3 regions of the Actinoplanes sp. NPDC048796 genome follow, and region 1 is predicted to be linked to each of the others. Evidence: predicted binding sites of a transcription regulator. Region 1 holds the regulator's gene; each other region holds the start of a gene.
What was found. The regulator HrcA, encoded in region 1, represses chaperone genes, less so after heat shock. The targets are predictions, from matches to a motif close to GGTTNGCACNCTCNNNNNGAGNGTGCNAACC.
Positions count from the first base shown of each region.

Region 2: the regulator HrcA is predicted to act here: its motif matches at 4,481-4,511, upstream of groL (chaperonin GroEL).
Region 3: the regulator HrcA is predicted to act here: its motif matches at 7,931-7,961, upstream of groES (co-chaperone GroES).

Region 1 covers NZ_JBEZGO010000006.1:55,864-66,370, reverse strand. Annotated here, with positions in the region: gene AB0C26_RS24680 (IclR family transcriptional regulator C-terminal domain-containing protein) at 1-315, shown strand, start outside; gene AB0C26_RS24675 (hypothetical protein) at 682-990, shown strand; gene dnaJ (molecular chaperone DnaJ) at 1,249-2,391, opposite strand; gene hrcA (heat-inducible transcriptional repressor HrcA) at 2,409-3,431, opposite strand; gene AB0C26_RS24660 (DUF4870 domain-containing protein) at 3,585-4,139, shown strand; gene hemW (radical SAM family heme chaperone HemW) at 4,173-5,375, opposite strand; gene AB0C26_RS24650 (enoyl-CoA hydratase-related protein) at 5,412-6,191, shown strand; gene AB0C26_RS24645 (hypothetical protein) at 6,244-7,110, shown strand; gene AB0C26_RS24640 (PAS domain-containing protein) at 7,251-8,888, shown strand; gene AB0C26_RS24635 (GlsB/YeaQ/YmgE family stress response membrane protein) at 8,956-9,231, opposite strand; gene lepA (translation elongation factor 4) at 9,315-10,507, opposite strand, start outside.
Region 2 covers NZ_JBEZGO010000003.1:297,109-307,615, reverse strand. Annotated here, with positions in the region: gene AB0C26_RS15220 (GNAT family N-acetyltransferase) at 63-1,043, shown strand; gene AB0C26_RS15215 (GNAT family N-acetyltransferase) at 1,025-2,029, shown strand; gene AB0C26_RS15210 (hypothetical protein) at 1,965-2,432, opposite strand; gene AB0C26_RS15205 (GNAT family N-acetyltransferase) at 2,432-2,941, opposite strand; gene AB0C26_RS15200 (hypothetical protein) at 3,247-3,477, shown strand; gene AB0C26_RS15195 (hypothetical protein) at 3,537-4,427, shown strand; gene groL (chaperonin GroEL) at 4,695-6,317, shown strand; gene AB0C26_RS15185 (Ig-like domain-containing protein) at 6,330-10,507, opposite strand, start outside.
Region 3 covers NZ_JBEZGO010000002.1:680,181-690,687, reverse strand. Annotated here, with positions in the region: gene tsaB (tRNA (adenosine(37)-N6)-threonylcarbamoyltransferase complex dimerization subunit type 1 TsaB) at 1-462, shown strand, start outside; gene rimI (ribosomal protein S18-alanine N-acetyltransferase) at 462-899, shown strand; gene tsaD (tRNA (adenosine(37)-N6)-threonylcarbamoyltransferase complex transferase subunit TsaD) at 892-1,941, shown strand; gene AB0C26_RS11485 (hypothetical protein) at 1,951-2,205, shown strand; gene AB0C26_RS11480 (ABC transporter ATP-binding protein) at 2,258-3,949, shown strand; gene AB0C26_RS11475 (ABC transporter ATP-binding protein) at 3,946-5,757, shown strand; gene groL (chaperonin GroEL) at 5,768-7,417, opposite strand; gene groES (co-chaperone GroES) at 7,490-7,804, opposite strand; gene AB0C26_RS11460 (methyltransferase domain-containing protein) at 8,032-9,201, shown strand; gene ybaK (Cys-tRNA(Pro) deacylase) at 9,275-9,760, shown strand; gene AB0C26_RS11450 (substrate-binding domain-containing protein) at 10,129-10,507, shown strand, end outside.

The sequences.
Region 1 (10,507 bases):
ATGACGGCGCTCCTGGAGGTGCGGGCTCGCGGCTGGGCGCTCGCCGACCAGGACCTGGCGCCCGGGATCAGGTCCGTCGCCACGGGCGTGCGCGACGGCAACGGCCAGGTCATCGCGGCGATCAACGTGACCGTGCACGCGGCCGAGACGTCGGTCGAGACCCTGGTCCAGAAACACCTGCCCCACCTGCTGCGCACCGCCGCCGACATCAGCGCCGACTACGCCCGCCTGGCCGCCGTCCCCACCACGACGGTCGCCGCCGCCGCCATGACCGACGCCGCCTCCGCCACGATGGACGCCGCTTCCCACTACTGACGCCACCTCCACCGCGACGGCGCCGCCCCCACACCACGACCGGCGCCCGTCCCTACACGACGACCGGCGCCGCCCACACCACGACAGGCGCCCGTCCCTACACGACGACCGGCGCCGCCCGCGCCACGACAGGCGCCCGTGCCCACGTCACCACCCGTCCCGCCCCGTCACGACGGGCGCCGTACCGACGTCCCCACCCGTCCCGCCCCGTCACGACGGATGCCGTCGCGCAATGACCGGGGACGTCCGCGCCGGGATCGAGGGCTGCGCCCGGGCGTTGGCGTTTGGGCCGGTCGCGCTTCCAGACTGTGCTAACGGCCGCTTGGGGCGGGCCATCGGCGGGTATGAGTGAATTTCATGAAGGTGGTGTCTGAGCTCTTCGAACCCGAGCCGCCACGCTGGGGCCTCCGGGGTGATCCATGGGTGTGGCGGGCGATGGCCGAGCGGCTCGCCACGACCTATCTACCGCCGTCCCTCAGTGAGGTCGAGCGGCTGCTCTACGCCGAGTTCGACCGCCTGGTCAGCGTCAACCTGGCCTCCGAGACCACCGCGTGGGTGGTCCGTGAGGAGTTCGCCCACGGTGGGCCGTCCAGCGGAGCCGTCCACCTGGACATCTGGCGAGCGGAGCTCATCCCCCTGCTCCTCGACCGAGCCAGCAGCCGAGTAGGCGGCTGACCGAAGGACCACGACCGAGCCAGCAGCCGAGTAGGCGGCTGACCGAAGGACCACGACCGAGCCAGCAGCCGAGTAGGCGGCTGACCGAAGCGCCACGACCGGGCTAGGGGTTTGAGCGCGACCACTCACGCACGTCGCCCGGGTGGGGTGAGCGTTCTGGGCGCGCAGCGCCCTGCTCGCCCCGCCCGGGCCCTCGGCGGGAGCAGCGATCTGTACGCCCCACCCCGCTACGACATCCTGCCTTTGACCTGGAAAGGCTCAGTGGCCGTTGAAGGCGTCTCGCATGCGGCTGAAGAAGCCGCCCTGCTTGCTGAGCTCGGCCACGTCCTCGCCTCGGGTCTTGGCGAAGTCGCGCAGCATGCGTTCCTGGTCGGCGGTCAGCTTGGTCGGGGTCTTGACGTCGAGGTGGACGAACAGGTCGCCCCGGCCCTGGCCCCTCAGGTGGGGCACGCCCTTGCCGCGGATGCGCAGCGTGCTGGCCGGCTGGGTGCCGGATTTGACCTCGATGGCCTCTTCGCTGTCCAGCGTCTTGATCGTCAGGCGGGTGCCCAGCGCGGCCGCGGTCATCGGCAGCGTCACCCGGCAGTGCAGGTCGTCGCCCTTGCGGGAGTAGACGTCGTGCGGGCGCTCGTGGATCTCCACGTACAGGTCGCCGGGGGTGCCGCCGCCGGGGCCGACCTCGCCCTGCTGGGCCAGGCGGATGCGCATGCCGTCCTCGACGCCGGCCGGGATCTTCACCGTCAGCGAGCGGCGGGTGCGCACCCGGCCGTCGCCGGCGCAGGTCGGGCACGGGTGCGGGATGACCGTGCCGTGGCCCTGGCAGGTGGCGCAGGGGCGCGACGAGACCACCTGGCCGAGGAAGGTGCGCTGCACGCTCTGCACCTCGCCGCGGCCACCGCACGTCTCGCAGGTCGCCAGGTGGGTGCCCGGCGCCGTGCCCGCGCCCGAGCACTGGGTGCACAGCACCGCCGTGTCGACGGTGATCGGCGCCTCGACGCCGAAGGCCGTCTCGTTCAGGTCCAGCTCGAGCCGCAGGATCGCGTCCGCTCCGGGCCGGGTGCGGGGGCGTGGGCCGCGGCCGCCGCCGCCCGCCGCCGAGCCGAAGAAGGCATCCATGATGTCCTGGAAGCCGACGAACGGGCCGCCGGCCCCGCCGGGTCCGCCGGGACCCATGCCGCCGCCGGGCGCGAGCGGGTCGCCGCCCAGGTCGACGATCTGGCGTTTCTGGTCGTCGGACAGGACCTCGTACGCCGCGTTGATGTCCTTGAACTTCTCATGCGCTTCCGGGTCCGGGTTGACGTCCGGATGGTACTGCCGAGCCAGTTTGCGGTAGGCGCGCTTGATCTCGTCGTCGGTGGCTTCCCGGCTCACGCCGAGAATGCCGTAGTAGTCCTTGGCCACGGGCTCCGCAATCCTCGTCAATTTTGTGCTAGAAGGTCGCCCACGTAGCGTGCCACCGCGCGCACGGTCGCGATGGTGCCGGGGTAGTCCATCCGGGTGGGGCCGAGCACACCGAGCCCACCGACGATCGTCGCACCGGGGCCGTACCCCGTGCTGACCACGGACGCCGACCGCAGGTTGTCGATCTCGTTCTCGTCGCCGATCCGGACCCGCGTGGTGCTCGGTTCCAGGTCGCCGATCAACTTCAGCAGGATGACCTCTTCCTCGAGGGCTTCGAGGACCGGGCGGAGGGTGCCTTGGAAGTCCAGCACCCCACCTCTTGTCAGGTTAGCCGTACCCGCCAACGCGAGGCGTTCCTCACTGCGCTCGACCAAGGTCTCGAGGAGCACCGAGGCCAGGCACGCCATCGTGGCCCGGCTTTCCGGCGCGCAGTCGTCGACCAGGCCCTGCACCAGCGGTGGGGTGTCGGCGAGTTTCTTGCCGGCGAGCTTCTCGTTGACGCGGCGGCGCAGGTCGGTGACGTCCTCGGGCGGCACCGGGCCGGGCAGCTCGACCAGCCGCTGCTCGACGCGGCCGGTGTCGGCGATCATCACCAGCATGAGGCGCGTGGTGGAGATCGGCACCAGCTCGAGGTGACGCACCGAGGAGCGGGCCAGCGACGGGTACTGCACGACCGCGACCTGGCGGGTGAGCTGGGCGAGCAGGCGCACCGTGCGGTGCACGACGTCGTCCAGGTCGACGGCGCCGATCAGGAACCGCTCGATGGCTCGCCGCTCGGCCGGGCTCAGCGCCTTGACCTTGGAGAGGCGGTCGACGAACAGCCGGTAGCCGGCGTCGGTGGGCACCCGGCCGGCGCTGGTGTGCGGCTGCCGGATGTAGCCCTCCTCCTCCAGCACCGCCATGTCGTTGCGCACAGTGGCCGGGGAGACGCCCAGCTGGTGGCGCTCGACCAGTGCCTTGCTGCCGACGGGCTCCTGGGTCTCGACGTAGTCCTCGACGATCGCCCGAAGCACTTCGAGCTTGCGGTCATCGAGACTCATATGACCCCTCCCCCACTGCTTTGGCACTCCGGATGACAGAGTGCCAGTCTACGTCGCCGCGGACGGCAGCGCGATGATCGAGTGCGGATGAATAGACAGGGCATCAGCATGTCGCCCTCGACCGCATTGAAGTGCGGCCCTACCGTGTCAGCCATGACTGAACCGCCTCGTCCGCCTGGTGAACCGAACCCGAATGACCCCACCAGGCCGTTCAACCCTTATGCGGCTAACGACCCGACTTCCGGATCGACACCGCCGCCGTACACCCCGCCGCCGGGTTACGGCCCGCCGCCCGGATATCAGCCGCCCCCGCCGGGCTACCAGCCGCCTCCCCCGGGTTACCAGCAGGGATACGGCGGTGCTCCCACGCAGGACGACCGCACGTGGATCCTGGTCGCCCACTTCGGCGGGGCCGCGGGCGCGTTCCTCGGCGGTGGCCTCTCCGGCTGGATCGCGCCGCTGATCTCGCTGCTGGCCAAGGGCAACCTGTCGCCGTCGGTGCGCGCCGAGTCGGTGAAGGCGCTCAACTTCCAGATCACCTGGGCGATCGTCACCCTGATCGGCTGGGTGACGTCCTGCATCGTCATCGGCTTCATCATCATTCCGGTGGCCGCGCTGATCGCCATCATCTTCGGCATCATCGCCGGTGTGAAGGCGAGCAACAACGAGCCGTACGACTATCCGATGTCGTTGAAGCTCATCAAGTAGCCGAGCCGGGCACGGGGGCCCGGCGTTCCACAGTCAGACGACGTCGCGAATCACGGCGTCGGCCAGCAACCGGCCACGCAGGGTCAGTTCCAGACGCCCTTTCTCGTACGCCCGGGCGTCAAGCAAGCCGTTGGCCAGGGCCTGCTTGGCGCCGACCTGGTCGACCCGGTCGAGGGCGATGCCGTCGCGCAGCCGCACGCGCAGCATGACGTCCTCGACGTGCCGGTCCTCGTCGGTCAGCAGCTCGCGCGCGTGACCGGGCGAGACACCTTCGGCCAGCCTTTGCGCGTACGCCGTGGGGTGCTTGACGTTCCACCAGCGCACCCCGCCGACGTGGCTGTGCGCGCCCGGCCCGAGACCCCACCAGTCGGCGCCGGTCCAGTAGAGCAGGTTGTGCCGGCAGCGGGCCGCGTCCGAGGTGGCCCAGTTCGACACCTCGTACCACTCGAAGCCGGCCCCGCTCAGCTGCTGTTCGGCCGCCAGGTAGCGGTCGGCGGCGACGTCGTCCGAGGGGTACGGGATCTCGCCGCGCCGCATGCGGGCGGCCATCCGGGTCCCGTCCTCGACGATCAGGGAGTACGCGCTGACGTGGTCGACACCCGCGTCGACGACCGCCCGCAGCGACGCGTCGAAGTCCTCCGCCGTCTCGCCCGGCGTCCCGTAGATGAGGTCGAGGTTGACGTGCTCGAACCCGGCTTCGCGGGCCTCGCGGGCGGCCTGCGGCGCGCGGCCCGCCGTGTGCTTGCGGTCCAGGATCCGCAGCACCGCGGGCGCCGCCGACTGCATACCGAGCGAGATCCGGTTGAAGCCGTGCTTTCGCAGCGTCCTCAGATACGACAGATCAACAGATTCCGGATTCGCCTCAGTGGTCACCTCGGCGCCGGGCGCCAACCCCCACGTCTCATCGATCCCGGCGAGGATCCGCCCGAGATCGTCCGCGCTCAGGAGCGTCGGCGTTCCGCCGCCGAAGAACACCGTGTCCACTTTTTCGGGATTTACGGCTTTACTTGCCAGCCTCAACTCGCGCAGAACCGTTTCGGCATACGCCTCCCGGCTGCCCCCGCCGCCCAGCTCCGACGCGGTATAGGTGTTGAAATCGCAGTAACCGCATCGAGAAGCGCAGAACGGCACGTGGACATAGACCGCGAATCCGTTCTTGCCGGCCTCAGCCGTCGCGGTCGCGGGAAGCGACCCGTCGGAAGGAACAGGTAAACCATCGGGAAGTGCGCCGGCCATCCCTCAAGTGTGCACGCCGCCCGTTAGGGTGCCGCCATGGCTCTGGTCCGTACCGTCACCGACGCCGGGGTGACCACCATGACCCTGGACAGCCCGGCGAACCGCAACGCACTCTCCACCCCCCTGATGCGCGAGCTGCTGGACGCGCTGGCCGAGGCCGTGACCGACGCCTCGGCCCGGGTCGTGGTCCTCTCGCACACCGGCCCCGTGTTCTGCTCGGGCGCCGACCTCAAGGAGACCGCCGAGGCCCGCGAGACCGGCCGGGTCCCGGCCGAGCTCCTGGCCGACGTCCTGGCCGCGCTCTGGGAGTTTCCCAAGCCCGTGGTCGCGCGCGTCGGCGGTCCCGCCCGCGCCGGCGGGCTCGGCCTGATCGCCGCCGCCGACATCGCCGTCTGCACGACCGAGGCGACGTTCGCCTTCTCCGAGGTACGCCTCGGCGTCATCCCGGCCGTCATCAGCGCCACCGTGCTCCCCCGCCTGGCGCCGCGCGCGGCGGCCGAGCTCTACCTCACCGGCGACGTCTTCGACGGCGCCCGGGCGGCCGAGATCGGCCTGGTCACCGCGGCCGTCGAGGCCACCGATCTGGACGCCTCGATCGAGCGGTACTGCGCCGGGCTCGTGCGCGGCGGGCCACTCGCCCTCGCGGGCGCCAAACAACTTCTCCGCCGTACGCCCAAGGAAAGCGTCCGCGAGGAGCTCGCAGAACTCTCTCAGCGTTCGGCCGGATACTTCCGCTCGGCCGAGGGCCGCGAAGGTGTCGCCGCCTTCCGGGAGAAGCGCGACGCCGCCTGGGTCCCAGCGACCGGTCAGCAGTGACCAGGTAGTGGTGATCTCGTTGACTACTCTTGTTGCCTGAACAACTTTGGGGGTGTGGGTGCGCAGGACACCGGTCGTGGCGGCACTGGCGGTGGTGACGCTCGTTGGTGCGCTCGGCGTGTTCGCCGTCGTCCGCTCCTTCTCCGGCGGCCTCAAGCTGCCCAAGATCGGCCCGGAGTGCGTCGTGCGGGCCGACGGCGAGGTGACGCTCGACTACGTGCAGATGGCCAACGCGGCCACCATCACGGCCGTGGGCGTCCGCAAGGGCATGCCCGAGCGGGCCGTGGTGATCGCGCTGGCCACCGCGCTCCAGGAGTCGAAGCTGGAGAACCTCGACACCGGCGACCGCGACTCGGTCGGCCTCTTCCAGCAGCGTCCCAGCCAGGGCTGGGGCACGGTCGAGAAGATCAAGGATCCGAGGTATTCGGCCGACCGGTTCTACACCGCGCTGAAGAAGGTCAAGGGCTACCAGAAGATGCGGGTCACCGACGCCGCGCAGAAGGTGCAGCGCTCGGCCTACCCGAACGCGTACGAGAAGTGGGCCGACGAGTCCGCCGTGCTGGCCAAGGCGCTGACCGGCCGGGCCACCGGCGCGGTGGAGTGCTCGGTGAGCGGTTCGCCGGTGCTGCGTGGCGCCGCCGCGTCGGCCGCCCTGATGGAGGGCCTGCGGCTCGACTGGGGCAAGGGCCTGACCGAGTCGGCGACCGCCGGGCCGGTGGCCGGCCTGACCGTCGCGGTGGCCGACGTGAACGCCGGCTGGCGCTATGCCCACTGGCTCGTCGCCCATGCCTCGGCGACCGGTCTCGAACGGGTACGTTTCGCCGATCTGGAGTGGCACGCGCCGGACGGCAAGTGGCAGGCGGCGACCGCGCAGGGTGGCGCCGACAGGGGCCGCGTGATCGCCGAAGTGTTCGATTGACGTCCGATTTTCGGTGTGTGGCCGGAAATTTCGGACGGCGTTTTACTCACCCTGAGTGATGTTGAGCGTTTTCGGTACGCAGTTGCGTAGCGTATACATCGACGTGGACAGACAGCTACCGTCCTGGTACTAAGTAGGACGTGTCGAGGGCGATCGAGTGGATCCTTCTAGGTTCTGGCAGCTGTCTGGCGATCCTGGCCGGTGTGCGGGCGCATCGCCCGGCCCGGTTCGGCCCCTGGCTGCTGCTGGCCGGCGCAGTCGCGTCACTGGCCACGGGCGACGTCTTCTTCGCTCTGCGTGATCACGGCCTGGCCGACGGGTTCTATCTGGCGATGTACGTGCTGGTCGCCGGCGCGCTGCTGCGGTTCACCAGCGGCGGGTCGGTGATCGACGACCGGGCCCGGCTGATCGATCTGCTCGCCTTCGCCTGCGCCAGCCTGCTGGTCCTGTGGGTCTTCGTGGTCGGCGGCATGTCCGAGCTCGGCGGCATCTCGGCGGCCGACGTGATCGGCTCGATCCTGCTGGTCGGCGTCGCGGTCCGGCTCAACCTGGCCACCGGGCGCAACGTCGCGGCCATGCTGCTGCTGGTCGGCGCGCTGGGCATGCTGGCCGGCGACATCGCCTACCCGCTGGCCCCGGGCACGGCGACCGAGACCGGCTACCGGGTCCTCTATGTGGCCTGGGGCCTGGCCGCCCTGCATCCGTCGATGAGCCGGCTCACCATGCCCGAGACGCCGCGCCCGCCCGCCTGGCGCGGTCACTGGGCGGCACTGCTGGTCCTGTCCGTGGCGACCCCGCCACTGGTCCTCATGATCGAGGCGCTCACCGGGACGGTGGACGACGGTGTGCCGATCGCCGTGGCCGCTGTGATCACACTCACCCTCACCATCACCCGCCTGGCCGACGCGGTGACCCTCAACAGCCGCGCCCTGGCCCGCGAGCGCGGCCTGCGGAGCGCGAGCGCCGACCTGGTGGCCGCGCCCGACCTGCCCGCCGTCGACGAGGCGGTCCGTTCCGCGGTGGCCCTCCTGCTTCCGGAGCAGACGGTACGGCGTGTGGTCTTCGCCACCGACGACCGGCAGATGGCGCTCGAGGCCCTGCCGCCCGCTCCCGCCGGCCGCCGCCCGCGCAGCTGGTGGACCGACGAGTCACCCACCGCCGAGGGCACCCTGATCTGCCCGCTCTGGCTGGAACCACTGGCCGTGGCCCGCCCCAGCGGCGGCGCCCTGGTCCTGACCGGCCGCCGCGACGCCCTGGTCGCGGCCCGCGACGCGCTCGAGGTCCTGGCCGGGCAGGCCGCCCTGGCCCTCGACCGGATCAGCCTGGTCGAAGCGGTCGGCCGCCGCGACAGCGACCTCTACCTGCGCGCTGTGATCCGCAACACAGCCGATCTGATGCTGGTTCTCGACGAGGATCAGCGCGTCCGCTACGCCAGCCCCGGCCTGCACGAGCTGCTGGGCGACGACGACCTCTCCCCGCTCTCCACCTTCGCCGACCTGGCCGACGGCGACGACCGGGGCCAGATCCGCCGGGCCTTCGCCTCCGGCGGCGACGGCACGATCTTCTGTGCGCTGCGCCGGCCGGACGACAGCCGGGTGCTGGTCGAGGCCACGTACCGCGATCTCCGCCAGGACCGTCTGGTCCAGGGTTTCGTGGTGACGATGCGCAACGTCACCGAGGGCCAGCCGGCGGTCGAGACCCTTCCGCACCGGGATCAGGTGGAGGACCTGCCGGCCTGGGTCAATCGCCGCAGCGCCCAGCACAAGTTCCGGTACTAGCTTCCGGCCTTTCCCGGAAAGCACGAAGCGCCGGACCACAATGGTCCGGCGCTTCGTTTGGCTTGCCTTATCGGGTGAGGCGGCGACGACCGCCGACACCCGCCACCAGGGCAACACCGATCGCGGCCAGGACAACCTGGAAGAACAGCTCGATCCAGTCGAAGCCCTTGGTGTCCGCGACACCGGTCGCGCGGGCGATCACGGTGCCCAGCAGGGCGGCCACGACGCCGATGACCAGGGTGAGCCACAGCGGGATGTTCTGCTTACCCGGAACAACCAGGCGGCCCAGGGCGCCGATGATCAGACCGACGATGAGCGCGGTGATGATGCCGGTGACAGTCATTGGGGGTTCCTCCTCGGGGGTGGAGCAAGTTGTTGCGTCCGTCGAGACCATGTGTTCCCGAGCTCCCCGAAAACCAAACCGCCCTATTTTTTATTTGCTCCCTTGGTGTCCGCGGAGTCGGATGTCGAGAGCGCGGCGATGAAGGCCTCCTGCGGCACTTCCACCCGCCCGACCATCTTCATCCGCTTCTTGCCTTCCTTCTGCTTCTCGAGCAGCTTGCGCTTACGGCTGATGTCACCGCCGTAGCACTTCGCGAGCACGTCCTTGCGGATGGCCCGGATGGTCTCGCGGGCGATGATCCGGCTGCCGATGGCGGCCTGGATCGGGACCTCGAACTGCTGCCGCGGAATGAGTTTCTGCAGCTTGGCCGCGATGGTCACGCCGTAGTTGTAGGCCTTGTCCTTGTGCACGATCGCACTGAAGGCGTCGACCGGCTCGCCGTGCAGCAGAATGTCCACCTTGACCAGATCGGCCACCTGCTCGCCGGAGGGCTCGTAGTCGAGCGACGCGTACCCCTTGGTCTTGCTCTTGAGCTGGTCGAAGAAGTCGAAGATGATCTCCGCGAGCGGCAGCGTGTACCGCAGCTCGACCCGCTCGGACGACAGGTACTCCATGCCGAGCAGCGACCCGCGCCGGCTCTGGCACAGCTCCATCACGGCGCCGACGTAGTCGTTGGGAACGAGCACAGTGGCCCGTACGACCGGCTCGTGAATCTCAGCGATCTTGCCGGTGGGGAACTCGCTCGGGTTGGTGACGATCTTCTCCTCGGCGTCCTCGGTGAAGACGCGGTAGACCACATTGGGCGCGGTCGAGATCAGGTCGAGGTTGAACTCGCGCTCCAGCCGCTCACCGATGATCTCCAGGTGGAGCAGGCCGAGGTAGCCGACGCGGAAGCCGAACCCGAGCGCGGCCGAGGTCTCCGGCTCGTAGACGAGCGCGGCGTCGTTGAGCTTGAGCTTGTCGAGCGCGTCGCGCAGCGCCGGGTAGTCGGAGCCGTCGATCGGGTAGAGGCCCGAGTAGACCATCGGCTTCGGGTCTTTGTAGCCGCCCAGGGGCTCGGTGGCGGGCCGGACGTTGCCGGTGACGGTGTCACCGACCCGGGACTGGCGAACGTCCTTCACGCCGGTGATCAGGTAGCCGACCTCGCCGACGCCGAGCGCGCCGGCCTTCTCCATCTCGGGCGACACGACGCCGATCTCGAGCAGCTCGTGCACGGCGCCGGTGGACATCATCTTGATCCGGTCGCGGGCCTCGATCCGCCCGTCGATCACCCGGA
Region 2 (10,507 bases), on a different contig from region 1:
GCGTCCGTTCTCCCGACCAAAATCGTTCGCGTTCATGGCCGTCGCCCGGAAGGGTGGCGGCCATGCGTGTATCGATCGAGCCCTTTGACGGGCGGGATCCCGTCGCCTACCGGATCCTGCGGGCCGCGAAGCAACACGAATCCCCCGACCTGCCCTTCATGACCGAGAAAGCCTTCAAAGCGGGCCTGCTCCATCCGCCACCCGGCGCGGCCTTCGAGCGGTACCTCGGTCTGCTCGACGGCGAACCGGTCGGCTTCGGAGGACTGGAGCTGTTCCAGCTCGACAACCTCACCAACGCGCACATGGTGCTCGACGTCCTGCCGGAACACCGGCGGCACGGTGTGGGCCGGGCCCTCTACGAGTTCATGCTCGAGCGCGCCGCCGCGAACGGCCGCAAACACGTCATCGGCTCGACCGTGGACACCCACCCCGACGGCGCCGCGTTCGCCCGCGCGATGGGCGCCGTCGCGGGCCTGGAGGACACCCGTAGCCGGCTCGACCTGACCAAGATCGACGAGGGCCACCTCGACAAGCTGCGCGCGGAGGCGCTGGCCCACGCCGAGGGCTACCGGGTGATCGACTGGCTCGGTGTGCCGGCCCGCGAGATCATCGACGACGTCGCCTATCTGGAGAGCCGGCTGCTGGCCGACGCGCCGACCGGCGACATCGCCTGGGAACCGGAGAAGATCGACGCCGACCGCCTGCGCGAGGACGAGGAGGCGCGGCAGAAACGCGGCCGGATCAGCTACTGCGCGGGGGCGCTGCACGGCGACAAGCTGGTGGCCTGGACGGTCATCGCCGGCGAGCTGGCCCAGCCCGTACAGGCCTGGCAGCAGACCACGCTGGTCGACCCCGGCCACCGCGGCCACCGCCTCGGCCTGCTGGTGAAACTGGCCAACCTCGACAACATCCGCCACCACCGGCCCGGCATCGAGGCGATCGACACCTTCAACGCCTCGCAGAACGAGCACATGCTGCGGATCAACCGGGCCATGGGCTACCGCGCGGTCGAGACCTCCACCGAATGGCAGCACGACCTGTGAGCGGGCGGGTGCGCACCGAGCCGCTCGGTGAGGCGGTGGAGACGGCGTACGCGATCGCTCGCGCCTGTCAGGAGCACGACCAGCCGGACGTTCCGTTCTCCTCGCTGGAGGGCTATCGGGCCGCCGTGGCGAACGGGTGGCCGGATTACGCGTACGAGCGCAGCCTGGGTCTGCTGGACGGCGAGCCGGTCGGGCTGCTGACCCTGGGGCTGCCGCAGGACGACAACCTCGACACGGTCGACCTCGAGCTGGGCGTGCTGCCCTCGGCGCGGCGGCAGGGCGTGGGGCGGGCGCTGTGGGAGCTGGCCGTGGCGCGCACGCACGAGCTCGGCCGCCGCCACCTGATCGGGCCGACCGTGCAGAGGCACCCGGACGGCGGCGCGTTCGCCACCGCGATGGGCGCCACGACCGGGCTCGAGGAGATCCGCAGCCGGCTCGACCTCGCCACGGTCGACCAGCCCCACCTCGACAAGCTGCTGGCCGAGGCGTGGGCGGGGGCCGGCGACTACCGGCTGGTGCAATGGAGCGGGGTGGCACCCGACGACATCATCGACGACGTGGCCTACCTCAGCGGCCGCCTCCTCACCGACTCGCCCGTCGGCGACCTCGCCTGGGAAGCGCAGAAGGTCGACGCCGAGCGGATCCGCGAGGACGAGCGGTCACGGGCCCGGCGCGGGCGCACCACCTACCACTCCGGCGCGCTGCGCGACGGGCGCCTGGTCGCGGTGACGACCATCTCGGTCGAGAACGAGAAACCGGCGCAGATCTGGCAGAGCATCACCCTGGTCGACCCGGAGCACCGAGGTCACCGGCTCGGGCTCGTGGTCAAACTGGAGAACCTGCGGTACGTCCGGGAGAGCGACCCGCGGGTCGAGGTGATCGACACGTTCAACGCGGCGAGCAACGAGCACATGCTGCGGGTCAATCGCGCGATGGGATTCCAGCCGGTGGAGTCGCTGATCCAGTGGCAGAAGACCGTCGCCTGACGTGCCGCTTGTACCCGCCCGCGTCCAGGCCGGCCATCCGCTCGAAGATGTTGCGGGAACCGTAGGTGCGTGACATCGCGTACGAATAGCCGCACGCCACCCAGTAGGCGGGCCAGAACAGCGGTCCGAGTACGGCGTACTGGGTGGCGTGGTGGGATTCGTGCCCGAACAGGGCCTGCTTCTCGGGCGAGAGGAGCCAATCGGCCGTCCGCCTCGTCATGATCACCGAGCCCACCGTGAAACACGTCGCGGGCGGCACCCGAAGCCGGTAACCCTCGGCGATCAACACCCCGTTCCGGCCGCGCCGCAGCTTGGCGCCGCCCAGCTTGGCGACGAGCAGGCCCACGGCGGTGGTCCCGTTCACCGCGGTGATCAGGCTGCGCGCCACATGCCGCCGGGCCATCAGATCCGCCGCCGCATGCGCAGCTCGGTCAGGGCCGGCAGCACCGGGTGGGGCACGCGTTCGCCGGTGTCTTCAAAACCGAGTTTTTCGTACGCCCGGACGGCCCGATCATTGCCGACGACCACCTCGAGCATCGTCCGGCGCCGCCCGGCCCGCCGCGACCAGTCGAAGACGGCCTCCATCAGCTCCGGAAGCACCTTGCCGCCCCGGTAGGCGGGGGTGACATAAACGGCGAAGACCACGGTCTCGGGCGCCGAATCGTGGGCGACAGTGCCGCCGGCGTGACCGATGAGCCGCTTGCCGGGCCCGGGATCGGCCACGAAGTTGGCGATCTCGTCCCCGGTCGCGGCCTGGGCGATGCGCTGGCGGTAGCCCTCGTGCGACCGGGCGGCCGCCTGAGCCAGCGTCTCGAGAAAGGCGAGCGGGCTGTCGGCCAGCATCTCGAGCCGAAGAGCCCGCATCCGCGCCGCGTCGCCGACGGTGACCCGGTGCACGCTCCAGCTGTCCATGCCGTCCTGACTACCCGCTGACCACCCCTCCGGCAACCCGTTAGCGGTAATCGGACGAGAGGAGCAGCACTGGACGTGGAAGCCGGACAGGCCCCTGACTGCCCCGACCTCTGACCTGGCCGCGGCCGGTCACGGCGGCCAGGTCGCCTGTCGCGCGGCCGACGGAGCGGAATGGTCCGTCACGCTCGGCGCGCCGGTGGAAGCCGCAGCCTCGTGAGCCGCGGCGTTCGCCGGCTGAGCCAGGACCGGCGCGACGAGGACGCCCGCGCGACCCGTTCGCCGGAGTCGACTCCCCGATCGACCAGATGGGCACGCCGATCTGCAGATCGACCTGGCTGAAGCTGTCGCCTGGACAGCAGGAGGCGCTGTGTCCGCGCTGTCGGCCCGACATGTCTCCGGTGGCGATGGTGGGGGTGCTGATCGCCGGGCACGCGACTCTCGCCTGGTTCGGCGTCGATTCGTGGTGGATCGCGGCGGCCGTGGTGAGCGGTCTGCTGCTTTTCGGCGAGGAGGCCGCCCGTCCGGTCCGGCGATGATCGGTCGCGGTGAGGGTGCCGGGTGGCGGGGGGAGTGGGTGCTGGGGCAAGGTGTTTCGATGGATCAGGGCGAAGGCGCTATGCACATGGTCGAAGGGCCGGTGGTGGCGGCGGCCGACCCCTTCGACCCGGAGTCGCGGACGGCTGAGTTGCCGCGCGGGGGCGTACCCGAAACGGTGATTTCGGAGGTGGCTGATCCGCTGGTGCCGGCGGCCGGGTCGGGGCTGCGGGGCTGGGCCGGGCGGGTCGCGGCGGTGCTCGGGCGGGACGGGGTGCGGCTGCTGCCGGCCATGGCTCTGGCGGCGCTGCCGCTGCACTTCTTCGTGGGCCGGCTGGACGACACGGTGATCGCGGCGCCGGCGCTGTCCGATCTCGCCGGTGGTTTCGGGCTGCTGTTGCTGCCGACCATGTGGCTGGCCTACCTGACCGTGTCGGCGCTGCCCTTTGTCATCTGTCTGGCCGCGGCGGTCGGGGTGGCCGTGCCGTCGGCGGCCGACGGGGTGCGGCCCGGCCCGCGTCAGGTGTGGGGTCTGGTGGCGTACCGGCTGCGGGGTCTGTGGCTCCGGTTCGCGGCTGTGGGGCTGGTGACCGGTGGGTTGTCGCTGGCGGCCAACGAGGCCTTGACCGCTGTCGCCTCGACCGGGGTGCTGACCGTGGCCGGGGTCTTCGGGTGTGTGCTGCTGATCGAACGAGGTCATGGGCTGCGGCGGGCGGCGCATCTGCTGGGGCGGGGGCCGGCGGTCGGGATGGTGGCCGTCTCGGCGGTGGCCTCGGTGCTGCCGCGAGTGGCGGACGAGCTGTTCGGCGGGGTCGCGGCGACCGCCGTCGGAGTGGTCGCGGTCCAGGTGTGGGCGGTGGCGGCGCTCGTGGCGTACGGCCAAGGCCGTCGCTCGGAAGGACCGGTGACCAGCCGGTCGTTGCGCGCTGAGCTGAACGCCCCTGAAGACTGACTTAGGGAGCCCGCCGTTTCCTTGCACTCGCCACCCGAGAGTGCTAAACAAGTCATTGGCACTCGCTAGCGGTGAGTGCCAGCAGGTCGGGACGGTGGGGTCTCGGTCACGGCGTCGCCATCGGCGCCGGGGCACGGGGCCGGTCGTCGCGGGCTATCCGGCTCGGCCTGAGGACGTCACGACGCCAGGTGGTGACGTCCGCAGAGTTCCGCAACGGGCGGGGCCGACGAGGCCCGGCACCGCGTATGTCCAGGAGGACAAAGCCGTATGGCCAAGATCATCGCATTCGACGAGGAAGCTCGTCGCGGCCTCGAGCGGGGCATGAACCAGCTCGCCGACGCCGTCAAGGTGACGCTCGGCCCCAAGGGCCGCAACGTCGTGCTCGAGAAGAAGTGGGGCGCTCCCACCATCACCAACGATGGTGTGTCGATCGCCAAGGAGATCGAGCTCGAGGACACCTTCGAGAAGATCGGCGCCGAGCTGGTCAAGGAGGTCGCCAAGAAGACCGACGACGTCGCCGGTGACGGCACGACGACGGCGACCGTCCTCGCCCAGGCGCTGGTCCGTGAGGGTCTGCGTAACGTTGCCGCGGGCGCCAACCCGATGGCCCTGAAGCGGGGCATCGAGGCCGCTGTGGCCAGCGTCTCCGAGGGCCTGCAGCAGCTGGCCAAGGACGTGGAGACCAAGGAGCAGATCGCCTCCACCGCCTCCATCTCCGCCGGTGACTCCACGGTCGGCGAGATCATCGCCGAGGCCATGGACAAGGTCGGCAAGGAAGGCGTCATCACCGTCGAGGAGAGCAACACCTTCGGTCTCGAGCTCGAGCTCACCGAGGGCATGCGCTTCGACAAGGGCTACATCTCGGCGTACTTCATGACCGACGCCGAGCGTATGGAGGCCGTCTTCGACGACCCGTACATCCTGATCGCCAACAGCAAGATCTCCGCGGTGAAGGACCTGCTCCCGATCCTCGAGAAGGTCATGCAGGGCGGCAAGCCGCTGGTCATCATCGCCGAGGACGTCGAGGGCGAGGCCCTGGCCACCCTGGTCGTCAACAAGGTGCGCGGCACCTTCAAGTCCGTCGCCGTCAAGGCCCCGGGCTTCGGTGACCGCCGCAAGGCCATGCTCGAGGACATCGCCATCCTCACCGGTGGCGCGGTCATCAGCGAGGAGGTCGGCCTCAAGCTCGACGGCGCCGACCTGAGCCTGCTCGGCACCGCTCGCAAGATCGTCATCACCAAGGACGAGACCACCGTCGTCGACGGCGGCGGCAACGCCGAGCAGATCCAGGGCCGGGTCAACCAGATCCGCGCCGAGATCGAGAAGTCGGACTCCGACTACGACCGTGAGAAGCTGCAGGAGCGCCTGGCCAAGCTGGCCGGCGGTGTTGCGGTCATCAAGGTCGGCGCGGCCACCGAGGTCGAGCTCAAGGAGCGCAAGCACCGCATCGAGGACGCCGTTCGCAACGCGAAGGCGGCCGTCGAGGAGGGCATCGTGCCCGGTGGTGGCGTCGCCCTGGTGCAGGCCGGCAAGACCGCGTTCGACAAGCTCGACCTGGTCGGCGACGAGGCGACCGGCGCGCAGATCGTCAAGCTCGCGCTCGACGCCCCGCTGCGTCAGATCGCCGTGAACGCCGGCCTCGAGGGCGGCGTCGTGGTGGAGAAGGTGCGCAACCTCGACCCGGGTCACGGCCTCAACGCCGCCTCCGGCGAGTACGTGGACCTGCTGGCCGCGGGCATCATCGACCCGGCCAAGGTCACCCGCTCGGCGCTGCAGAACGCCGCGTCGATCGCCGCGCTGTTCCTCACCACCGAGGCCGTCGTGGCCGACAAGCCCGAGAAGAACCCGGCTCCGGCCGGCGCCCCGGGCGGCGGTGACATGGACTTCTGAGTCCAGTCTTAGTCAGGCGGGTCCGCTTCGGCGGGCCCGCCTTTCTGCTTTTCCGCCGGAGGCGCCGAGCCAGTAGAGGGCGGCGCCGATGGTCAGGGTGATGCCGCCGGCGGCGATCACGGCGAGGATGTTGTCGCCGGTGGCCGGGAGCGGCAGGAGGCCGGGGCCGGGGAGCTGGTCGGGCTTGCCCACAGTCACGGTGATGGTGGCCGTGGCGATGGTGCCGTTGGCGTCGACCACCTCGTAGGTGAAGCTGTCGACGCCGGCGAAGCCCGGCGGCGGGGTGTAGGTGACTGTGCCGTCGGCGTTGAGGACGGCTGTGCCGTGTTCGGGCCGGCCCACCGAGCGGACGGTCACCGGGCGGCCGTTGGCGTCGGAGGCGGGTAGCGGGATGCCGATGGGGTGGCCCGGCTGGGCGGCGGCCACCTTGTCGGGAACCACAGGTTTGTAGGTGCCCGCCGGAGGCGCGGGACCGGCCGTCGCGGTCGAGGAGCCGGAGGGCCGCGGGCTGACGGGCTGCGTGGCGGCCGGCTGCGTGGCGGTGGGTTGCGTGGCGGTGGGTTGCGGCGCGGTGGGTTGCGGCGCGGTGGGTTGCGGCGCGGTGGGTTGCGGCGCGGCCGGTTGCGTGACGGTGGGTTGCGGCGCGGTGGGTTGCGGCGCGGTGGGTTGCGGCGCGGTGGGTTGCGGCGCGGTGGGTTGCGGCGCGGTGGGCTGTGGCACGGTGGGAGCTGTGGTCGGGTCCGGCGGTGGGGTGACGGCTTGGTCGACGTGGACGGTGATGTGGGCGCCGGCGGTGTTGCCGGCCCGGTCCCGTACCCCGTAGGCGAAGGTCTCGACCTGGGCCGCGCTGCCCCGGGGCTGGTAACGGATCTGGCCGTTCGGGAGGATCGTGGCGGCGCCCCGCGCCGGTGTGCCGACCGTGACGACCGTGAGCGGCCCGCCCTCCGGGTCGGTGTCGTTGGCCAGGACCGGAATGTCGACGGCGGTGCCGGAAGGCGTCGTGATGTCGTCGTCGCCGGCCGTCGGCGGCCAGTCGACGGTGATGTGCACCGTGCCGGTGTCGGTGCGGCCCCAGTCGTCGGTGAGCACGTACGTGAAGGTGTCGGCGCCCGGTGAGTCCGCGTCGGCCCGGTAGGTCACCGTGCCGTCCGCGGCCAGGGCGACCGTCCCCTCGGCGGCCGGGCCGGTGGCCGACACCGCCAGCGGCTGGCCGGTGTTCGGGTCGTGGTCGTTGGCCAGGACGTCCACCACCGTGACGATCTCCGGCCGGACCACGAAGGTGTCGTCCTCGGCGATCGGGGCGGCGTTGCGCACGGTGACCGTGATGGCGGCCGAGACGGCCAGCCGGTCCGTGTCCTCGATGGTGTAGGTGAACGCGTCGAGACCGTAGAAGCCGGGGGCCGGGGTGTAGATCACCGTGTCGTCGGTGTCGCGGGCCACCGTGCCGTGCGCGGCCGCGGTGAAGCCGACCAGGCTCAGGGCGTCACCGTTGGGGTCCTCGTCGTTGGCCAGCGGATCGATGGTCACCCGCTCGTCGGTGTCGGTGGCGACCGACTCCGGGCGGGCGATGGGCGGCGAGTTGACCACACCGACCGTCACGGTCGTGGTCGAGGTGTCCAGGCCGTCGCTGAGCGTGTAGGCGAACGCGTCGGTGCCGTGGAACGCGGGACCGGGCGTGTAGGTGATCTTCTGGCCGGGGCCGACCGCCGCCGTGCCGTGCGCCGGCGTGCCGACCGTGATGGTCAGGGGCGTGCCGTTCGGGTCCTCGTCGTCGTTGGCGAGCACGTCGATGACCTCGGGCAGGTTGGTGCGCACGGTGACCGAGTCGGGCCGGGCCACCGGCACGCCGTTGCCGACCGTGACCGTGACCCGCGCGGTGGCCGCGCCGCCGTGGCCGTCGCCCACCGTGTAGTCGAAGAAGTCGGTGCCCGAGAAGCGGGCGTCCGGGGTGTACGTGAGCGTGCCGGTGACGTTGCGCGCGACCGAACCGTGGGCCGGGTCGGTGGTGCCGGTGACGGTCAGGGTGTCGGTGGTGTTGGGGTCGGTGGCGGAGGCCAGCACGTTGATCACCGCCGGGATGCCGTACAGCGTGGTGGCGGTCCGATTCGCCGCCGTCGGCGGGGCGTTGCCCACGGTGACGGTGACCGTGGCGTACGAGGGCAGACCGCCGTTGTCCCGGATGTCGTAGCGGAACGTGGCCACCCCGGAGAAGCCCACCGGCGGTTGGTAGCGGATGCCGCCCGGCTCGGGGATGGCGGTGCCGGCGCTGGGCGGGCCGACCGCCGAGATGCTGATCGTGTCGCCCACGTTGGGGTCCCGGTCGTTGCCGAGCACGTTGATCAGCAGACCGGTCAGGTACGGCGTCGAGGCGAGGTCGTCGGCCGCGGTCGGCGCGGCGTTCTGCACGTCGACGTACACCTGGCCGGTCGCCTGCCCGCCGTGACCGTCGTCGGCCACGTAGGTGAACGAGGCCCGGCCCGAGAACCCCGTCGCGGGCTGGAAGCTGACCAGGTCGCCGGCCCGGCCCGCGGTGCCGGCCGACGCCGGCGAGACGGCGCCGAGGCCGGTGACGTGCAGGATGTCGCCCGGGTTGGGGTCGGTGTCGTTGGCCAGCACGAGCAGGGTGACCAGGGTGTCCGGTGGGGTGCCGGCGACGTCGGGGTTGGCCACGGGCGGGGCGTTGGCAGTGGTCACGGTGGCCGTGCCGGTCGCCGAGCCGCCGTGGCCGTCGGTGATCGTGTACTGGAACGGGTCGGCGCCGGCCCAGCCGGTCTGCGGCGTGTAGCGGACCGAGTTGTCGGCCAGCACCACCGCGCTGCCGTGGGTCGGCGGGCCGACGATCGTGACGGTGAAGCCGGTGTTCGGGTCCTCGGGGTCGGTGTCGTTGTCCCGGACGCCGAAGGTGACCGCTGTGGCGTGGCTCGTGGTGACCGCGTCGGGGACGGCGACCGGTGGCGAGTTCACCCGCAGGGTGGCCGTGGCGGTGTCGTTGCCCGGGGCCGGGTCCTGGCCGCTCCCGGAGACCCGCAGGGTGGCCGGGGCCGAGGTGGCGGTGCCCGGCGCGGCGGTGGCCGGGATGGTCACGGTGGCCTTGCTGCCGCTGACCAGTTGCCCGGCCGGGCAGGTGACGACCTGAGCCGAGGTGGCGCAGCCGAAGGGGAGCGGGCCCGGGGTGACCCCGGCCGGGAGGGTGAGCTCGACCCGGGCGGCCGGCTCGGGGTCGGGGCCCAGGTCGGTGACCGTGGCGGTGTAGGTGACGGCGTTGGGGGCGGCGGCGCGCTGCACGTCGGCCGGGCTGATGGTCAGGCCGGCGGCGAGGTCGGCCTTGGGCTGCTTGACCGTCGCGGCCAGGGTGCTGCCGACGGCGGCGACGCTCACGTTGGTGGTCCGGCCCGTGTACGAGACGTTGACCATGTTGGCGATGGCGTACAGGGCCGGGGTGTCGAGGGCGACCCGGACCCGGAACGTGACAGTCGTCGTGCCGAGGTAGGGGATGCTGCCGAGGTCGAAGGTGACATTTCCGGCGGCGTACTGGCCGCCGCTCACGTACGACGTGTAGGTCGGGATGGCGTCGGTCAGGCGCACGCCGTCGGCGGTGTCGCTGCCCTCGTTGCGGACGACGATCCGGTATTCGATCTCGTCGCCCGGCAGGAGGTCGCCGTTGTTGACGTCGGTTCCGGTCATCGTCGTGGTGATCTTGGGGGCGTAGAGGTCGATGGCGACGGTGAGGACGCCCGGGTAGTACACGTCCCCGGTCGTGGACATGGTGAGTTTGGTCTGGGTGACGCCGTGCCCGAGCATCCCGCTGGCGTCGAAACGGTCGATGTCGACGCCGAACAGGTTGCGGTAGGCCGGGTCGCGGCCACCGACGATCGCGCCGTTCTCGCTGACCGTGCTGTTGAAGACGTTCACCGGGCTGAGCGGGTTGGCCGTGTCGCCCAGCGGCTGCCCGTCGATCTTCAGGCTGTCGCCCGTCGTGCCCAGGTCGCCCTCGAAGGCGACCGCTCCCACCTCGGTGTGCACGGTTCCGGAGTGCGGCGTCTCGAAGCCGGACAGCGGGATGTCCACGTCTTTGTCGGTGATCGACCCGAAGCCGTCGTAGACGCGCAGGCTGCGCAGGGGCTCGGCGGAATTGCCGTACGCGACCACCAGCGCCCATCCCGCATAGGTGCCGGTGCCGGTCGCGGCCT
Region 3 (10,507 bases), on a different contig from region 1:
CGGCTGTTCGGTCCCGAGGTGGCCAAGCCGGCCGACGTGGCCGAGGTGCTGGGTCAGGCGTACCGGAAAAGGACCAGTGAGGCGGCCGAGTCGGCCGCCCTGTCCGAGTCCGAGATCATCGAGTCGGCCACGGCGCTGGCCGGCGTCGAGGCCGCCCGGCTCGCGGCCGTCCTGGCCCGGGCCGAGATCGACGCGGTGGTCGACGACCCCGACGAGGACCGTGGCTACTGGGCCAAGAAGCTGCGGGCGTTCGACCGGGCGGCCGGTGAGGGCGCGCTCAAGTACGGGGATATTTTCGGCGTACCGGTGGAAGAGCATCTCCTCTACCCGCCCGGCGCGGCCCTCGTGGCCCTGGCCGCCGAGCGCATCCGCTCGGCCGCGCCCAGCGAGCAGCTGACGCCGCTCTATCTCCGCCGGCCGGACGCTGTCGAACCGGCCGGGCGCAAGCCGGTGCTCACCTGATGCGCATCGAGCGTTTCCGCTGGTGGCACATCGCCGACGTGCTGCCCATCGAGGCCGATCTGTTCGGCGACGAGAAATGGTCGCCGGCGATGTTCTGGAACGAGCTCGCCCAGCGCAACTTCTATCTGGTGGCGCTGGCCGGTGCGGACGAGGTGGCCGGCTACGCCGGTCTGTCCACCACGCCGGACGAAGCCTGGGTGCAGAACATCGCGGTCAAGCGCGACGGCCAGCGGCGCGGCACCGGCCGGGCCCTGCTCGAGGCGCTGCTGGCCGAGGCCGCCCGGCTCGGCATCAAGCAGACGCTGCTGGAAGTCGCGGTCGACAACGCGCCCGCCCAGCGGCTCTACGCCACGTACGACTTCGAGCCCGTCGGCATCCGGCGCGGCTACTACCAACCCAGCAACACGGACGCACTGGTGATGATGCGCAATGCCTGACGAACCCCTGGTCCTCGGGATCGAAACCTCCTGCGACGAGACCGGGATCGGCATCGTCCGCGGGCACACCCTGCTCGCCGACGCCCTGGCGTCCAGTGTGGACCAGCACGCTCGGTTCGGCGGTGTCGTGCCCGAGGTGGCCAGCCGCGCCCACCTCGAGGCCCTCGTGCCGACCATGCAGCGCGCGCTGGACGAGGCGAAGGTCACCCTGGCCGACATCGACGCGATCGCGGTGACCAGCGGGCCCGGTCTCGCGGGGGCGCTGCTCGTCGGGGTGGCGGCGGCCAAGGGGTACGCGGTGGCGGCCGACAAGCCGTTGTACGGGGTCAACCATCTCGCCGCGCACGTGGCCGTCGACACCCTGGAGCACGGCCCGTTGCCCGAGCCCGCCATCGCCATGCTGGTTTCCGGCGGGCACTCCTCGCTGCTGCTCGTCGACGACCTCACCAACGGCGTCAAGCCGCTGGGCGCCACCATCGACGACGCGGCGGGCGAGGCCTTCGACAAGGTGGCCCGCCTGCTCGGGCTGGGCTTTCCCGGCGGGCCCGTCATCGACCGTACGGCGAGGGACGGCTCCGCCTCGATCGCGTTCCCGCGCGGGCTGACCGCGGCCAAGGACCTCGCGGCGCACCGTTTCGACTTCTCCTTCTCCGGGCTCAAGACGGCCGTCGCCCGCTGGGTCGAGGCCCGGCAACGCGACGGCGATCCGGTACCGATCGCCGACGTGTCCGCCTCCTTCCAGGAGGCCGTGTGTGACGTCCTGACCGCCAAGGCGATCGACGCCTGCCTGACCCACGGCGTCCGCACGCTGGTGATCGGTGGGGGAGTGGCGGCCAACTCGCGCCTGCGGGTACTGGCCGAGGAGCGGGCCGCCAAGCACGGCATCGAGGTCCGCGTGCCCCGGCCGCAGCTCTGCACGGACAACGGGGCGATGGTGGCGGCCCTCGGCTCGCGGCTGGTCGCCGCCGGTGTGGCGCCCAGCCGTCTCGATCTGCCCGCCGATTCCGCGATGCCATTGACCTCGGTCAGCGTGGCGGGGTAGGAAGCGAACATGATCGCGCGGATGTGGGAGATACGGGCTTCCAAGAGCGGCTTCGACGAGCTGCTGACGTGGGTCTGTGACGTGGCCGTGCCGCGGATCGAGGTGCTTCCGCAGCACGTGTCGAGCGACGTCTACTCGTCCACCGACAACCGGATCGTCGTCATCTCGAAGTGGCGGAACACCCCCGAGAACCTGCCGGCGCCCCCGCCGAATCTCATCGCCCGGGCGCCGCACGTGTGGGATTTCAGCCCGGTCGACCGCTGAGGGGAAAACGCGTCGCGTTTTGTCGTACCCCCGCCGTAACGTCGGGGCCCTGATGCGACGACTACCCGATGCCGATCCCGGCACCCCCGACGGCCGGTCCCCGGTCCGCTATCTGCGATGGCTGATCCGGCGTGACCGGTTCGCCGTCTACACGGCGATCGTCATGGCCGTGCTCTGGATGCTCTGCCAGGCCGCCGTGCCCGCCGTGGTCGGCAAGGCGATCGACGCCGCCACCGACCACGACCGGCACGACCTTCTGATCTGGTCGCTGGCGCTGCTCGGGGCCGGTCTCGGTCAGGCGTGCTTCGGTGTGGTGCGCCATCGGTTCGCGGTCATCAACTTCCTCGGCGCGATGTTCCGGACCGTTCAGGTCACGGTCCGCCAGGCCGGGCGGCTCGGGTCGGCGCTCCCGCGCCGGCTCGACACCGGCGAGGTGGTCGCGATCGGCACCTCCGACATCCGCCAGATCGGCTCCGCCGTCGACATCACCGCCCGGGGCACCGGCTCGCTCATCGCCGTCGTCGCGGTGACGGTCATCCTGCTCACCACGTCGGTGCCGCTCGGCCTCGTGGTGGTGCTGGGCGTGCCGCTGCTGATGGCCATCGTGGGCCTGCTCATCCGCCCGCTGCACCGGCTCCAGCAGGCCTCCCGCGACCAGCAGGGCCTGCTCACCGGCCGCGCCGCCGATCTGGTGGGCGGCCTGCGGGTGCTGCGCGGCATCGGCGGCGAGGCGGTGATGGGCGAGCGCTACCGCGCCGAGTCGCAGCGGCTGCGGGCGGCCGGGGTGCGCACGGCCCGGGTCGAGTCGCTGCTCGAGGCCGCGCAGGTGCTGCTGCCCGGCATCTTCCTGGTGCTGGTCACGTGGCTCGGCGCGCGCTTCGCGCTCACCGGCCACATCACGGTGGGCCAGCTGGTCTCCTTCTACGCGTACGCCGCGTTCCTCGTCACGCCGCTGCGGCAGCTCACCGAGGCGATCGACAAGCTCACCCGCGGCCACGTCTCGGCGCGTCGCGTCGTCTCGATGCTGGCCGCGGAAACCGACCTGCCCGACCCGGCCGGGCCGCTTCCGGCGAGCCTGCTCGCCGGTGACCTGGCCGACCCGGAGTCCGGCGTGACGGTCCGGCCGGGCGAGGTCACCGCGATCGTCGCGGCGGTGCCGGCCGACGCTGCCGCCATCGCCGACCGCCTGGGGCGGTACGCCGAGGGCGCCACCGTCGGCGGGCACGCGCTGTCGTCGTTCGAGCTGGCCGCGGTCCGCGAGCGGATCCTGGTCGGCGACAACGACGCGCGGCTGTTCACCGGTCCGCTACGGTCCGATCTCGACCCGGCCGGCGACGACCGGCTCCCGGCCGCGCTGCACGCGGCGGCCGCCACCGACATCGTCGAGGCGCTGCCCGGCGGGCTCGACAGCGAGGTCGCCGAGCGGGGGCGTTCCTTCTCGGGCGGCCAGCAGCAACGGCTGCGGCTGGTCCGGGCCCTGGTCGCCGACCCCGACACGCTCGTGCTGGTCGAGCCGACCAGCGCGGTCGACGCGCACACCGAGGCGCGGATAGCCGACCGGCTCGCCGTGGCCCGGGCCGGGCGGACGACGGTGATCTGCACGTCCAGCCCGCTGGTGCTCGACCGCACCGACCGGGTGCTCTATGTGGAAGGGGGCCGGGTGGTCGCCACCGGCACCCACCGGGGGCTGTTGGAAAGCGAACCGGGCTACGCCCGGACGGTGCTGCGAGAGGACGCCGCGTGAGCAACCTGTTGCCGGTGGCCGACACGGCCCAGGTGCGGCGCTACGCCCGTGATCTCTTCCGGCGCTACCCGCGTGCCCTGACCATCGCGGTCGGGCTGCACGTGCTGGGTGCGCTGGCCGGGCTGGCCGGTCCGCCCCTGCTCGGCGACCTGGTCGAGGCGATCCGGCAGGGCAAGGGTGTCGGGGTGGTCGACAAACTGGCCGCGTTGATCGCCGGATTCGTCGTGCTGCAAGCGATTCTGGTGCGCTTCGCGCATCTGGCCTCGGCCCGGCTCGGTGAGCGGGTGCTCGCCCGGCTGCGCGAGGAGTTCGTCGACCGGGTGCTCGCCCTGCCGCTCTCCACAGTGGAACGGGCGGGCTCCGGTGACCTGCTGACCCGGACGACGCGTGACGTCGACGCCCTGTCGCGGTGTGTGCGGCTGGCCGTGCCCGAGACGATGATCGCGCTGATCACCGTCGTGCTCGTGGTGGGCGCGCTCATCGTGGTCACGCCCGTGCTGGCGCTCTCGCTGCTGGTCGCGGTGCCGATCCTGGTCGTCGGCACGAGGTGGTACCTGCGGCGCGCGCCGGCCGGCTATCTGCGACAGAACGCGGCCTATTCGACGGTCACCGACGGGCTGGCCGAGACGGTCGAGGGCGCGCGGACGGTCGACGCGCTGCGCCGTCAGCGGCAGCGGATCGAGCGCTCCGACGCCGACCTGGGCCAGAGCTGGGTGGCCGAGCGGTACACGCTGTTCCTGCGGATGGTGTGGTTCCCGGTGGTCGAGGCGGCGTACGTGCTGCCGGTGGTGGCGACGCTGGTCCTGGGCGGCTGGCTCTACCTGCGCGGCTCGATCTCGCTGGGGCAGCTCACGGCCGCGGTCATCTACGCGCAGATGCTGATCGACCCGCTCGACCGGCTGCTGAGCTGGCTCGACGAGTTGCAGATCGGCGGCGCGTCCCTGGCCCGCCTGCTCGGAGTCGAGGACGAGGCGCGGGAGAGCGTCCAGCTGCGGGCGGCGAAGGAGCCGGTGGGGACGCGTATCGAGGTCTCCGGCGTGCGGTTCTCCTATGTGGCCGGTCGCGAAGTGCTGCACGGCATCGATCTCACGCTCGAACCGGGGGAGCGGCTGGCCATCGTCGGGCCTTCCGGCGCCGGCAAGTCGACGCTGGGCCGGTTGCTGGCCGGGGTGCACGCACCGACCGGCGGCACCATCACGGTGGGCGGGGTGCCGCTGGGTGAGCTGCCGCTCGACCGGCTGCGCACCGAGGTGGCGCTGGTCAGCCAGGAACACCACGTGTTCATCGGCACGGTCCGCGACAACGTGGCCATGGTGCGGCCGGGCGCGGCGGACGACGAGGTGCGCGGGGCGCTTCAGGCGGTGCGCGCGCTGGAATGGGCCGAGGCCCTGCCGGACGGGCTCGAGACCGTGGTCGGCTCGGGCGGGCAGGCGCTGACGGCCGCGCAGGCGCAGCAGCTCGCGCTGGCCCGGCTCGTGCTGGCCGATCCGCACACGCTCGTCCTCGACGAGGCGACGTCACTGCTCGACCCGCGGGCGGCCCGCGATCTGGAGCGGTCGCTGGCGGCGGTGCTCCACGGCCGTACGGTCGTGGCCATCGCCCACCGGCTCTTCTCGGCGCACGACGCCGACCGGGTCGCCGTGGTCGAGGACGGCCGCATCACCGAGCTCGGCTCCCACGACGAGCTCGTGGCCGCCGGCGGCCCCTACGCGGCCCTGTGGCGCTCCTGGCACGGCGAGCGCGTCCCCGACCTGCTGGACGACGAGACCGAAAAGGGGCGCGCCCCGCAGGACGCGCCCCTTCGGTGATGCTGTCCGGTCAGAAGCCCGGGCCGTGCTGGTGGCCGTGGCCACCGTGGCTGTGGCCGTGACCGCCGGCGGCGGCGGGCTCCGGCTCGGCCGGCTTGTCCACCACGAGGCTTTCCGTGGTCAGCAGCAGGCCGGCGATCGAGACGGCGTTGGAGACCGCGTTGCGGGTCACCTTCACCGGGTCGAGGATGCCGGCCGCGGCCAGGTCCACGTACTCGTCGGTGGCCGCGTTGAGGCCGTGGCCCCAGCCCAGCTCGGCGACCTTGCCCACCACGACGTAACCGTCGTGGCCGGCGTTCTGCGCGATCCAGCGCAGCGGCTCCACCAGCGCCTTGCGGACGATCGAAACGCCGATCGCCTCCTCGCCGGTCAGGCCGAGGCCACCGTCGAGCTCCTTCGCCACCTGGGCGAGGGCGGCGCCACCGCCGGGCACGGTGCCCTCCTCGACGGCCGCCTTCGTCGCTGCGATGGCGTCCTCGATGCGGTGCTTGCGCTCCTTCATCTCGACCTCGGTCACGGCGCCGACCTTGATCACCGCGATGCCGCCGGAGAGCTTGGCCAGCCGCTCCTGGAGCTTCTCGCGGTCCCAGTCGGAGTCCGACGCCTCGATCTCCTTGCGGATCTGCGAGACCCGGTCGGTGACGTCGGACTTCTTGCCGCCACCGTCGACGATGGTGGTGTTCTCCTTGTCGACGACGATGCGCCGGGCGGTGCCCAGCGACTCGAGGCCGACCTGGTCGAGCTTGTAGCCGAGCTCGGGGGCGATGAGCTCGCCACCGGTGGCGATCGCCAGGTCCTGCAGGATCGCCTTGCGGCGGTCACCGAAACCGGGCGCCTTCACCGCGGCGACCTTGATGGTCTTGCGCAGCGCGTTCACCACCAGGGTGGAGAGCGCCTGGCCCTCGACGTCCTCGGCCACGATCAGCAGCGGCTTGCTGTTCTGGAGCACCTTCTCCAGCAGCGGGAGGAGTTCCTCGATGCTGGAGATCTTCTGGGTGGTGAGGAGGATGTACGCGTCCTCCAGCACCGCCTCCTGCGACTCGGCGTCGGTCACGAAGTTCGGCGAGATGAAGCCCTTGTCGAACTGCAGACCCTCGGTGACCTCGAGCTCGGTCGCCATGGCCGAGCCCTCCTCGACGGTGATGACACCGTCGCGGCCGACCCGGTCCATCGCCTCGGCGATCAGCTCGCCGATGGTGGCGTCCTGGGCCGAGATGGTGGCCACGTTCGCGATCGCCTTGTGGTCGGCGACCTCGACGGCCTTGCCGAGCAGCGCCTCCGAGACGACCTCGGCGGCCTTGTCCATGCCCCGCTTGAGCGAGATGGGGCTGGCACCCGCGGTGACGTTGCGCAGGCCCTCGCGCACCAGCGCCTGGGCGAGCACCGTCGCCGTGGTGGTCCCGTCGCCGGCGACGTCGTTGGTCTTCGTCGCCACCTCCTTGACCAGCTGGGCACCGAGGTTCTGGTACGGGTCGGTGAGCTCGATCTCCTTGGCGATGGTGACACCGTCGTTGGTGATCGTGGGAGCGCCGAACTTCTTGTCGAGGACGACGTTGCGGCCGCGCGGGCCGAGGGTGACCTTGACCGTGTCGGCGAGCGAGTTGACCCCGTGCTCGAGCAGGTGACGGGCGTCGTCCGAGAAGCTGAGAATCTTCGCCATGTTTAAGGTCCCTTCACGCACCACCGCCCTGACCCGTGATCACGGGCCAGGGCGGTCAGCACTGTCAGTAGGTCACTTCTCGATGACCGCGAGGACGTCGCGGGCGGAGAGCACCAGGTACTCCTCGCCGGCGTACTTGACCTCGGTGCCGCCGTACTTCGAGTAGAGGACCGTCTCGCCGACCTTGACGTCAACCGGGATGCGGTTGCCCTTGTCGTCGATGCGGCCGGGGCCCACAGCGAGGACGGTGCCCTCCTGCGGCTTCTCCTTGGCGGTGTCGGGGATCACGATGCCCGACGCCGTGGTCGTCTCAGCCTCGTTCGCCTGGACCACGATGCGGTCCTCGAGCGGCTTGATCGCAACCTTGGTCGCGGTAGTCACGGGCATACCCTCCTGGGTACAGGTTTCGCCGGCCACGGTGATGGCCGGTCTGATGCCTCATGCCACCGGGCGGGGCCGTCGTCGCGGGTGCCGGTCCGCCTGGTGCCTCACCGCGCGCCCGGATGGCCGCGCGGTTGGCACCCTCAGGATGAGAGTGCTAATCGGAGGTTAGGCCGGAACTAGCACTCCGTCAACCAGAGTGCCAATGAAGTCGCACGGGGGAGAATGCCTGCGTGACTGCGGAATCGACGGCCCTGCTGCGTACCCCCGAAGGGGTGAAGGCGCTGGACAGCGCGATGGAGGTCGCCGGAAGTGATCCGCTCGCGGCCGCTTCGGCACTGCGGTCCCGCGGCGTCCCGCCGGACCTGGCCGCGGCCGCGCTGACCCAGGTCGAGCTGCGCCGTCGCGCGGTGGGGAAGTTCGGCGCCGACGCGGCGTCGATGTTCTTCACCCGGGCCGGCCTGGAACAGGCGACGCGGGCCGTCGTCGCCGAGAGGCGGGCGAGGCGCCTCGCGGCGGCCGGGGTCCGGACCTTGGCCGATCTGGGCTGCGGGCTGGGCTCGGACGCGCTGGCGGCGGCGAGGTTCGGGATTTCGGTGTACGCCGTGGAAGCCGATCCGGAGACAGCGGCGATGGCCGCCGCCAACGCGGAGGCGCTGGGCCTGGACGTACGGGTGGAATGCGCCGACGCGACGTCGGTGCCGGTCGAGCGGTACGACGCGGTCTTCGCCGACCCGGCCCGCCGGAAGGCCGGCCGCGGCCGGGTGTTCGATCCCCGGTCGTACTCACCGCCCTGGGATTTCATCGCCTCTCTGCCCGAGCGCGTGCCGCGCACCGTCCTGAAGCTGGCGCCCGGCATCGACCACGACCTCTTGCCGCCCGGCGCCGAGGGCGAGTGGACCAGCGTCGACGGCGATCTGGTCGAGGCCGCCTTCTGGTGCGGCCCGCTGGCCGAGGTCCCGCGCCGAGCGGTGTTGCTGCGCGAGCGGGCGTCCGAACTGACGGGTACCGGAGCTGAGAAGGCTCCGGTGGGCCCGGTCGGTGCCTTCCTGTACGACCCGGACCCCGCTGTCGTCCGGTCGCACCTCGTGGCCGAGCTCGCCGACGGGCTCGGCGCCCGGCTGGGGGACCCGGAGATCGCGTATCTCTACACCGATGGCCCGGTGGAGACCCCCTTCGCCCGGCGGCTCGAGATCACCGATGTGCTGCCGTTCTCGCTCAAGCGGCTGCGGGCTCTGCTGCGCGAGCGCGGCGTCGGGCGGCTGGAGATCCGCAAGCGCGGCTCGGCCCTGGAGCCCGAGCAGCTGCGCCGAGACCTGCGGCTGGCCGGGCCGAACGGCGCGTCGCTGGTGCTGACCCGCGTCGCGGGGGCGCCGACTGCCCTCCTGTGCCGGGCGATCTGACCCCTACGGGCACGAAATCTCATGTGATCAACGAGTCACGCAGGGAGATTCGTCACGGTAGTACGGTTCCGGCATGGCGAAGAAGGCCGCTGCCGGAACCCCGGCCACCGCGTTGCTGACCTCTCGGAAGGTCGAGCACACGCTGCATCCGTACGACGTGTCCCCGGACGCGCCGAACTATGGCGCGCTCGTCGCGGAAGCGCTCGGTGTCGAGCCGCGGAAGGTCTTCAAAACTCTGGTCGCGGACGTCGACGGGGCGCTGGTCGTGGGGGTCGTGCCGGTCACCGGGGACCTCGACCTCAAGGCGCTGGCGCACGCCGCCGGCGGCAAGCGGGCCACCCTCGCCGACCGGGCCGCGGCCGAGCGCAGCAGCGGCTACGTGCGCGGCGGCATCAGCCCGCTCGGGCAGCGCAAGAAGCTGCCGACGGTGGTGGACGACTCGGCGCTCGCGCTTGATCTGATGTTCATCTCGGCGGGCCGGCGCGGGCTTCAGGTGAGCCTGGCGCCGGGGGATCTCATTCGCCTCAGCGACGCGGTAACCGCTCAGATCCGGAAATAACGTCCGGCGAGCGCGCGCCGTTACGACAACGTTACGCGCCGGGTGGATCTTTCTCCTGAGAACGGTCCAGATCGGGCGCCGGGCTGACTTAGCGTCACGGAGTGAGCGTCGTTAGCGATCTTGCTCAGCTGGTCTCTTGGCCCTCACCAGGGCCGAAGTCCCTGTATCACCGCCGTGTTGCCGGATTGTTATCCCCGGTTACGAGATCGGCTGGCGTCACCGCTTGTGCTACCGGTCGCAACGGGAATACGTTGCCGGACACAACAAACTAGATCCTGATCACACGGCGTCTCGGGGAGCGACACTCCCGACAACGCAGAACATCGAATCCGATCGAAGGCCCGGATTTACCCGAAAGGACACAAGGAATGCGTAAGGGACTGTTCGCCCTTGCCGCGGTTGGCCTGCTGGCCACCGGCAGCGTCGCCGCCTGTGGCGACGACAAAGGCAGCGACTCCGGTAGCGGCAACTCGAGCTCGGCCGGCAAGGTCGGCGTGATCCTGCCCGACACCAAGAGCTCGCAGCGGTGGGGCACCGACGACCCGAAGTTCCTCAAGGCGGCGTTCGAGGCGGCCGGGGTACAGGTCGACATCCAGAACGCGCAGGGTGACAAGACCGCGTTCCAGACCATCGCCGACGGCATGATCTCCAGCGGCGTCAAGGTTCTGATGATCGTCAACCTCGACTCCGGCACCGGTAAGGCCGTCCTCGAGAAGGCCAAGAAGGCCGGCATCGCGACGATCGACT